Regions from separate parts of the Geodermatophilus sp. SYSU D00708 genome, predicted to be linked through region 3. Evidence: riboswitches for the same ligand, from Rfam matches in the RefSeq annotation. Region 3 holds a riboswitch; each other region holds the start of a gene.
The links. Region 3 has a riboswitch for S-adenosylmethionine ahead of thrC (threonine synthase). Riboswitches for the same ligand answer to the same signal wherever they lie in the genome.
Positions count from the first base shown of each region.

Region 1: it holds a riboswitch for S-adenosylmethionine, as region 3 does, so the genes downstream of both, ACI79D_RS09395 (aminotransferase class V-fold PLP-dependent enzyme) here and thrC (threonine synthase) in region 3, are expected to answer to the same signal.
Region 2: it holds a riboswitch for S-adenosylmethionine, as region 3 does, so the genes downstream of both, ACI79D_RS09340 (GNAT family N-acetyltransferase) here and thrC (threonine synthase) in region 3, are expected to answer to the same signal.

Region 1 is NZ_JBJGYS010000008.1:107,305-110,570, reverse strand. Features, by position in the region: gene ACI79D_RS09405 (NADPH-dependent FMN reductase) at 1-421, opposite strand, end outside; gene ACI79D_RS09400 (LLM class flavin-dependent oxidoreductase) at 418-1,539, opposite strand; SAM riboswitch class IV at 1,769-1,882, shown strand; gene ACI79D_RS09395 (aminotransferase class V-fold PLP-dependent enzyme) at 1,914-3,266, shown strand, end outside.
Region 2 is NZ_JBJGYS010000008.1:95,436-98,701, forward strand. Features, by position in the region: gene ACI79D_RS09335 (FAD/NAD(P)-binding protein) at 1-734, opposite strand, end outside; SAM riboswitch class IV at 943-1,054, shown strand; gene ACI79D_RS09340 (GNAT family N-acetyltransferase) at 1,396-1,929, shown strand; gene ACI79D_RS09345 (amino acid ABC transporter permease) at 1,926-2,903, shown strand; gene ACI79D_RS09350 (amino acid ABC transporter ATP-binding protein) at 2,900-3,266, shown strand, end outside.
Region 3 is NZ_JBJGYS010000003.1:156,322-159,587, forward strand. Features, by position in the region: gene ACI79D_RS04225 (ABC transporter permease) at 1-396, shown strand, start outside; gene ACI79D_RS04230 (HAD hydrolase family protein) at 471-1,292, opposite strand; SAM riboswitch class I at 1,352-1,480, shown strand; gene thrC (threonine synthase) at 1,493-2,794, shown strand; gene ACI79D_RS04240 (cold-shock protein) at 2,994-3,194, shown strand.

The DNA of each region.
Region 1 (3,266 bases), on a different contig from region 3:
CCCACGTCTTGTCCAGCAGGTACAGCCCGCGGGTGGGCGCGGTGGCGCCGAGCTCGACGAGCACCGGTTTGAGCAGCAGCTCGGGCGCGAGCGCGTGCGCCGGCCCGCCGCCCAGCATGAGCGGCACCGCCACCACCCCAGCGAGGTCGCCGGTGCCGATCTGGTCGAGGAACAGCTTGAGCAGGCCGGTGTAGGTGGCCTTGTAGGTGGGGCTGGCGACGACGGCGACCTCAGCCGTCCGCACCGCGGCGACCGCCTCCTCGACGGCCGGGTCGCCCCAGCCGAGCAGCCCGGCGCCGAGCTCGACGACGTCGACCACCCGGTCGGCCGGGGCGCCGGTCAGCCGCTCGACGACGAGCTCGGCCGCGGCGCGGGTGCGGGAGTGCGGCTTGGGGTTGCCGACGACCGCGACGGTGCTCACCGGGCTCCCGTCGCCGGGGTCGCCCGGGCCGCGTCGCGCTTGGCGACCTCCTCGCGCACGATCGGCAGCACGTACCGGCCGACGTCGATGGCGTCGCCGAGCAGGTCGTAGCCGCGCATCGAGATGATGTCGACGCCGAGGTCGACGTAGTCCAGCAGCGCCTGCGCCACCGTCTCCGGGGTGCCGACCAGCGCGTTGGAGTTGCCCGCGCCGCCGGTGGCCCGCGCCGTCGGCGTCCACAGCGCGCGGTCGAACCGCTCGCCGCGCTCGGCGATCTCCAGCAGTCGCTGGGAGCCGGTGTTCTCCGGGCCGGTGAGCGGGTGGCGCCGCGACAGCGGCTGCAGCCCCCCGCCGGTGCGGGCGGTGATCCGGTCGACGGTGCGGTACGCCTTCTCCCAGGCCAGTTCCTCGGTGGGGGCGATGATCGGCCGGAAGGCGACCTGGATGCGCGGCAGCGTGGTGCGCCCGGCGGCCCGGGCGGCGGCGTGCACCCGCTCGATCTGGGCCGCGGTCTCCGCCAGCGGCTCGCCCCACAGCGCGTAGACGTCGGCCTCGGCGCCCCCGGCGGCGTAGGCGGCCGCCGAGGAGCCGCCGAAGGAGACGTCGGGCCGGGGCTGCTGCACCGGGAAGGTGTCGCTGACGAAGTCGGCGAACCGGTAGTGCTCGCCGTCCCAGTCGAACGGCTCGCGCGAGGTCCAGGCCTTCTTGACGATCTGGATGTACTCGCGGGTGCGGCCGTAGCGCTGGTCCTTGGTCAGGTAGTCGCCCTCGCGCTGCTGCTCCCGGTCGGTGCCGCCGGTGATGAAGTGCACGGTCAGCCGGCCGTCGCCGATCTGGTCGAGGGTGGCGAAGGTCTTCGCGGCGAAGGTCGGGTAGCTGACGTTGGGCCGGTGGGCCAGCAGCACCTGCAGCCGCTCGGTGTGGGAGAGCAGGTAGGCAGCGGCGGCCGAGGGCTCCGGAGCACCGGAGCCGTAGGCGAACAGCACGCGGTCCCAGCCCCAGTCCTCGTGCGCGCGGCCGAGTCGCAGGGTGAACTGCTTGTCGAAGCTCGGCCCGGAGCGCGGGGTGGTCTCGGATCCGTCGTTGGTGGCGGCGATGCCCAGGAACTCGATCGGCACGGGGGTCCTCGCAGGGATGAGCGGCCGCGCGGGACGGCGGCCGGAGGGGGATCGGACGGGGGCGCCGTCAGCGACAGCGGGCCGACCAGACGCGGCCCAGGTCCACGTGCACCCGACGGACCAGCCGCGGCGCGGCGGCGGTCGGGACGGGGAGGACGGGCACGGTCATATCTCTACCATCCCGATCGGGTTTGACGACAATGCGGCCGGCGTGCCACGCTCCCGGTCAGGTCAAGAGCGCCAGCGACAAGCCCCGGCTCGCTGGCCGGCAACCCTTCCTCCGCGATGGGGTGCCCCGGGTGACGACCAGGCGGGTGCTGACCGGCGCCCGCAAGCGCGGACCCGAGGCGGGTCCCCGAACCGAGGAGGCCTGCGTGACCGGCGCCGTCCTGTCCCGTCCCGTCGTCGACGTCCCCGCGGCCCCGGAGCGGCCGCTGCTGCCGGTCGTCGGCGCGGACACCGAGGTGCCGCTCGTGCCGTCCGGCCGGCTGCGCTACGCCGACCTCGACACCGCGGCGAGCACGCCGGCGCTGGTCGCCGTGGCCGACCGGGTGGCCGAGGCGCTGCCGCTGTACGCGAGCGTGCACCGGGGCGCGGGCTACCTGTCCCAGGTGTCGACGGCGCTCTACGAGTCGGCGCGGGACACGGTGGCCGCCTTCGTCGGCGCCCGGCCCGACGACGTCTGCGTGCTGACGCGGAACACCACCGACGCGCTGAACCTGCTCGCCGGCTGCGTGCCGACGGGGGAGCGGGTGCTGGTGCTCGACTGCGAGCACCACGCTGACCTGCTGCCGTGGCAGCGCCGCACGACCACGACCGTCCTGCCCACCGGCGCGACGGTCACGGCGACCCTGCGGGCGCTGGCCGGTGAGCTCGCCGCGCGGCGGTACGCCCTGGTCGCGGTCACCGGCGCCTCCAACGTCACCGGGGAGGCGCTCCCGGTGGCCGACGTCGTGGAGCTGGCGCACGCGGCCGGGGCCCGGGTGGCCGTCGACGGCGCCCAGCTGGTGCCGCACCGCCGCTTCTCCCTGACCGCCACCGGCGCCGACTACGTCGCGTTCTCGGGGCACAAGCTCTACGCGCCGTACGGAACCGGGGCGCTCGTGGGTCGCCGCGACTGGCTGGACGCCGCCCCCGCGCACCTCGCCGGCGGGGGAGCGGTGCACACGGTGACCGTGGAGGCGGCGACCTGGGCCGCGGCGCCGCACCGGCACGAGGGCGGCTCCCCCAACGTGCTCGGCGCGGTGGCGCTGGCGGCGGCGTGCGACGCCCTCGCCGCGCTGCCGGAGGAGGCGCTCGAGGCCCACGAGCGGGCGCTGCGAGCCCGGCTGGAGGCCGGCCTGGACGCGCTGCCCGGCGTGCGCCGGCTGCGGATCTGGCCCGACTCGGTCACGCCCACCGGCGTGGTGGGCTTCACCGTCGAGGGCGCCGACCCCGGGCTGGTGGCGGCCGTCCTGTCGGCCGAGCACGGCGTCGGCGTCCGGGACGGCCGGTTCTGCGCCCACCCGCTGCTCGCCCGGCTCGGCGTGCCCGAGGGGGCGTTGCGGGCCAGCGTCGGCGTGGCCACCACGGCGGCCGACGTCGACCGGCTGCTCGACGGCCTGGCCGCGTTCCTCGCCGACGGGCCGGCGGCCGAGTACGTCGTCCGGGACGGCCGCTGGCAGCCGGCCGACGACCCGCGCCCGCTGCCCGGGCCGGCCGGCGCCGACCTCCGGGCGGTCACGCGC
Region 2 (3,266 bases), on a different contig from region 3:
ACCGCGAGGTCGACGAAGGCCAGGCCGGCGCCGCGGACCAGCACGTCCTCCCCCGGCGCGAGCACCGAGAGGTTGAGGTCGGCGGTGTAGCCGGTGGGCAGGTAGGTCAGTCCGTGCCGGGCGGCGACCGCCGCGGTGGCCCGCTCCCCCCGGGTCGGCCGCGCGTCCAGGTGGCCCTGCGCGAGCAGGACGGCGTCGGCGGCGAGCACGGTGCCGTCGGCCAGCCGCACCCGCGCGCCGCCGGGAACGTCGGCCACGTCGACGGCGCGGGTCGCGTGCAGGTGGACGTCGAGCCACGGCGCGGCGTCGGCCACCACGGACTCCAGGACCCAGCCGAGGTAGGCGTTGACCAGCGGCCGGGAGGGGAAGGACGCCGGGCCGAGCCGGCGCGCCTCGCGGCCGACCGGGTCCCCCTCGGGCCGCGAGCGGGCGACGTCGCGGACCCACTCCCACAGCGTCGTCCCCCGCCCCACCGGCCCGTCGGCGACGACGGAGGGGTCGGGCAGCACGGTGACGTCGGCGACCAGGGAGTTGGCCCACAGCAGGTCGGGCTGCTCGGCGCGCCAGACGCGGCCGCCGCCCGGGGGGAAGGGGTCGACGAGGTGGACCTGCAGCCGGGCGCCGGCCGACAGCTCGGGAGCGGAGGCGACGAGCCGCTCGAGGACGCCGATGCCGGTGGGGCCGGCACCCACGACGACGAGGGTGGGCGGGGAGGCGGGGTCGGGCAGGGACATGCGGGAGTGCTCCAGTGCCGAGGGGGGACGGGGGTCGGTCAGCCCTCCGGACACAGCGCGCTGCAGGTGCGGAGCAGGTCGACGTGCCGTCGCTGCGCCAGTTCCGGCCTGGTCACGTCGCCTCCCCTCCTGTCGTCCACTGCCCGCAATGTCTACCAAACCGATCGGGTTTGACGTGATTGTTCCTCGGGATCTATCGTCCCGGCCAGGTCCTGAGTGCCAGCTCCCAGCCCCGGCTCGCTGGCTGGCAACCCTCCGCTGCGACGGGGTGCCCCGGGTGACGACCTGGCGGACGCCTGCCGCGCCCGCAAGTCCGCAGCCCTCCGGGGCCTCGAACGAGGAGCGCCGACCGTGAGCACCGCGAGCACCCGGACCCTCTCCGCCGACCTGGTCGGCCGGCTGACGGTCGACCTGCTCCGCACCGACAGCGCGCTCTGTCGCTGACGCATTCCCTCCCCCGGCCGGCTCCGGCCGGTCCCCCGCGGCCCCGCCCGCTGCTGCCCATCGCGCCCGCGCGGTGCCGGCGGCGCGCCCGCGCACCCCCACCCGCTCGTCCTCCTGGGAGCACCCGCATGTCCCGCACCCCCCTGCTCGGCGTCGAGCTGTCCGACGCCGGGGCCTCCCCCGCCGCCTGGCGGCTGCCCGCCGCCGAGCCGTCCCGGTGACCGCCGCACCCGGGCTCGCCGTCGTCGCGGTCCACCCCGACGACCCGCTCGCCGCACCGCTGTTCGCCGAGCTCCTGCACGAGTACGACAGCCGCTACGGCGACCTCTACGGCGGCGCCGCCGCCGAGCTCACCCGGTACCCGGCCGCGGAGTTCCTCCCCCCGGACGGCGAGCTGATCCTGCTGGTCGAGGACGGCGCCCCGGTCGCCGGCGGCGCCTACCGCCGGCACGCCGACCCTGGCACCGCCGAGGTGAAGCGGATGTGGACCGCCGCGGCGCACCGGCGCCGCGGCCTGGCCCGCCGGGTGCTCGCGGAGCTCGAGGCCCGCGCCGCCGCCCGCGGCTACACCCGCATGTACCTGACCACCGGCCCGCGCCAGCCCGAGGCCAAGGCGCTCTATCTGGCCGCCGGCTGGACACCGCTGTTCGACCCCGCCGTCCCCCGCCCCACCGACCTGGCCACCCTCCGCACCCTGCCCCCCGGCCGGCTCGGGTACGCCTTCGAGAAGTCCCTGGGAGACCCCGCATGACCACGCTCGTGCCGCGGCCCACCGCGGAGACCGCCGCCCCCCCGCCGTCCGGGACGCCCTACGACCAGCTCGAGGTCGTCCCGGCGCGGCACCCCGGCCGCTGGGTGGCCACCGCCGTCGTCGCCGTCCTGCTCGCGATGGTGGTCAACTCGCTGGTCACCAACCCGCGGTGGGAGTGGGACGTCGTCGCCGCCTACCTCACCGAGGAGTCGATCGTCCGGGGCGTCTGGACGACGATCCAGCTGACGCTGATCACCGCCGTCCTCGGCTTCGCCCTCGGCACCGTGCTGGCGCTCATGCGGCTGTCCCGCTCCCCGCTGCTGCAGGCGGTCAGCTGGGGCTACACCTGGGTGTTCCGCTCGGTGCCGCTGATCCTGCAGCTGCTGCTCTGGTACAACCTCGCCTACCTGTACCAGTCGCTGGACTTCGGCATCCCGTTCGGCCCGTCGTTCGCCAGCGTGGAGACGCTCTCGCTGATCGACAAGTTCGGCGCCGCGATCCTCGGCCTGGGCCTGCACCAGGCGGCGTACTCCGCCGAGATCGTCCGGGCCGGCATCCTCTCGGTCGACCAGGGCCAGCTGGAGGCGGCCGCCTCCCTCGGCATCCCGCGGCGCCGGCAGACCACCCGGATCGTGCTGCCGCAGGCGATGCGGTCGATCGTGCCGACGGCGGTCAACGAGGTGATCGGCCTGTTCAAGGGCACCTCGATCGTCTACGTGCTGGCCCTGGGCGAGCTCTTCTACACGGTGAGCGTCATCTACGGCCGCACGCAGCGGGTGCTGCCGATGCTCATCGTGGCGGCGGTCTGGTACGTCGTCCTGACCACGGTGGTCACCGTCGTCCAGTACCACGTCGAGCGCTACTACGCCCGCGGCGCCGTCCGCACCCTCCCGCCGACGCCGCTGCAGCGGCTGCGCGCCAACCTGACCGCGGGGCTGGCCCGGGTCCGTCCCAGCTCCGAGGTGACCCGGTGACCGCCGCCCCCCTGACCACCCGTCCCGGTCGCGTCGAGGTGCACGGCGTGCACAAGTCCTTCGGCGCGGTCGAGGTGCTGCACGGGGTCGACCTGGTCGTCGAGCCGGGCACCGTCACCGTCGTCCTCGGGCCGTCGGGGTCGGGCAAGTCGACGCTGCTGCGCAGCATCAACCACCTGGAGAAGGTCGACCGCGGCTTCGTCGCGCTCGACGGCGAGCTGGTCGGCTACCGCCGCCGCGCGCACCGGGACGGCGACCGGTTGCACGAGCTGCAGGAGAAGGACCTGTTGCGCCAGCGCACCCGGTTCGGCTTCGTGTTCCAGAACTTCAACCTGTTCCCGCACCTGACCGCGCTGGAGAACG
Region 3 (3,266 bases):
TTCGGGTTCGAGCCGATCCAGACGCCGATCGGGGTCAGCCTGCCGCAGGGGGAGGGGCTGCTCCGGCTGGCCGGGATGGTCGCTTACCTGGCCGTCCACCTGCTCGTCGTCGGCACCCTGGCGTTCTGGTTCTCCACCGTCACCGACGCGCCGCTGGCGGCCGTCGGCGGTGCGGTGTTCACCATGTTCGTCTTCGCGATCCTCGACCAGGTCGAGCAGCTCGGGTCGATCCGGGACTGGTTCCCGACCGCCGAGGAGTTCGCCTGGACCGACCTGCTGCAGACCCCGATCGACTCCGGGGACCTGTTCCGCGGCGTCGTCCAGTCGCTGGTCTACGCGGCGGTCTTCACCGCGCTGGCCTTCCGCCACTTCTCGAGACGTGATGTGACCTCGTAAGTGCCCAGCCGGTGGCCCCGTCCAGGGCACCGCCCCGAGCTCGCGAGGGGTGGGGAGGACGGGGCCTTCGACCGCTAGAGCGAGGCGCGGACGGCCTGGGCCCAGCCCTCGCCCATCGCGGCGTCGGTGACCGACGCGTTCGGGACGGCGGCCAGCAGGTCGGCCATGCCGTCGACGGTGGCCCCGTTCGCGGTGATCCACAGCCGGCCGACCGCGGGCGCCATCTCCAGGTCGCTGGCGCTGTCGCCGATCGCCACCGCGTCGTCGGGCGTGAGGCCGCGGCGCTCGAGGTCCCAGGCGACCGCCGCGCCCTTGGAGATCCCGCGGGGCATCAGGTGGTAGACCTGCGGCGGCAGCGCCTCGGGGTCCAGCGTCATGCGTGACGTCGTGTGGATGGCGCCGTTGTCCTTGAGCGTGAGCCACCCCAGCCCGGCGTCGGCCAGGTACGCGTCGACGGCCAGCGCGTCGACCCGGCCCCGCAGCAGCGCGTCGGCCTGGTGCGTGGCGTGCCAGGGCGCGTGCCACTCCAGCCGCCCGGGGTGGCGCGCGAGCAGGTCCTCGACGACGCCCAGCTCGGCCATCACCTCCATCGGGGTCCGGCCGGCGTACTCGGCCGGCAGCTCCCCGTCCAGCCGGTGCACCCCGCGGCCGCCGTCCCAGCTGACCACCGAGCCCAGCTCGGCGATCGCGCCGTCCGCCGCGAAGATGCGGGCCGCCTCGACGACCTGCTCGAACGTGCGGCCGCTGACCAGGACCAGCGCGGCGCCGGACCGGTGCAGGTCCAGCAGCGCGGTCGCCGGGTCGGCGGTCAGGTCGCGGCGCTCGGTGTGCCAGAACGACCCCCGCGGGCCGACCATCGTGCCGTCGAGGTCGGTGTAGACGATGCGCGCTGCCACGCCGCCATCCTGGCCGGGCCGGTGCGGCCCAGGACACGTGGGTACAGTCTCAGGCGTTCCACTCATCCAGAGGGGCAGAGGGACACGGCCCGACGAAGCCCCGGCAACCGCCGCCTGTGCGTCCGCGCAGCGAGAGGTGCCAATTCCGTCCCGCGCGGCTCGACGGCCCGCCGCGGGGAAGATGAGGAGGTAGTCGTCGCATGACCCTGACCGCTCCCGGTTCCCAGCAGGCCGACGCCAGCGCGGGCGGCCCGATCCCCCCGTGCCCGGCGAAGGGCCTGGTCTGCCGCAACTGCGGCGCCACGTTCGGCCTGATCGCCGAGCACGCCTGCGCGGAGTGCTTCGGCCCGCTCGAGGTCGACTACGACTACGACCTGCTCAAGGCCGTCACCCGGGAGCAGATCGAGGCCGGCCCGCAGAACATCTGGCGCTACGTCGCGCTGCTGCCGGTGGGCCAGGACCCGGCCGACCGCGTCTCCCTGGACCCGGGTCTGACCCCGCTGGTCCGCGCCGACCGGCTGGCCGCCGAGCTGGGGCTCACCGGCGGGCTGTGGGTCAAGGACGACTCGGCCAACCCGACGCACTCGTTCAAGGACCGGGTGGTCAGCCTCGCCGCCACCGCCGCCAAGGGGCTCGGCTACAAGAAGATCGCCGCCGCCTCGACCGGCAACCTGGCCAACTCCGTCGCCGCGCACGCCGCCCGCGTCGGTCTGCCCTCGTTCGTCTTCATCCCGGCCGACCTGGAGCCGGGCAAGGTCGTGCAGTCGGCGGTGTACGGGCAGACGCTGGTCGCCGTCGAGGGCTCCTACGACGACGTCAACCGGCTGACCAGCGAGCTCGCCGAGACCGACGAGTTCGAGGACACCGCGTTCGTCAACCAGAACGTGCGGCCCTACTACGCCGAGGGCTCCAAGACGATGGGCTACGAGATCGCCGAGCAGCTCGGCTGGCGGATCCCGGCCCAGGTGGTCATCCCGATGGCGTCGGGCTCGCTGCTGACCAAGGTGGACAAGGCCTTCCGCGAGCTCACCGCCGCGGGGATCGTCGAGGCCACCGAGTGGACGATCTTCGGCGCCCAGTCGGCCGGCTGCGACCCGATCGCCACCGCGTTCGAGCAGGGCTGGGACGTCGTCAAGCCGGTGAAGCCCACGGGCATCGCCAAGTCGCTCAACATCGGCAACCCCGCCGACGGCCCCTACGCCCTCGACGCCATCCGGCGCACCGGCGGCTCGGTGGGCCGGGTGGACGACGAGCAGATCGTGCGCGGCATCCGCGACCTCGCCCGCACCACGGGTGTCTTCGCCGAGACCGCCGGTGGCGTGACGATCGCGGTGCTGCGCCAGCTGGTCGAGGACGGCCGGCTCGACCCGGCCAAGGAGACCGTCGTCCTCAACACCGGCGAGGGGTTGAAGACCCTCGACCCGCTGGAGCCGGTCGTCGGTCCGACCCACCGCGTCGAGCCCTCGCTCAAGTCGGTGCGGGCGGCGGGCCTGATCGGGTGACCGGGTAGGGTTCGGGGCGTTCCCGCGCACGCGTCCCCCGTTCTGGGGAGACGCGTGCGTGAGGTTGCTCTCACCACGGCTTTCGTGCTGTAGCTTCTCCCGCGGTTCCAGTTCCACGTTCGTGTTCGACGGGCGGAAGAACGAGACCCGGCCCCCTGTAGGCGGGGGTCGTCCGCAACGCACGAACGTGGGAGCACACGTGGCACAGGGCACCGTGAAGTGGTTCAACGCCGAGAAGGGCTTCGGCTTCATCGCCGTCGACGGCGGCCAGGACGTCTTCGTCCACTACTCGGCCATCCAGATGGACGGCTACAAGAGCCTCGACGAGGGCCAGCGGGTCACCTTCGAGGTCGTCCAGGGCGAGAAGGGTCCGCAGGCGGACTCCGTTCGCGTCGCCTGAGCCAGCAGGTCCTCATCGAGGCCCGGTCCCCGTCAGGGGGCCGGGCCTCGGTCGTGTGTGCAGGCCGCTGTG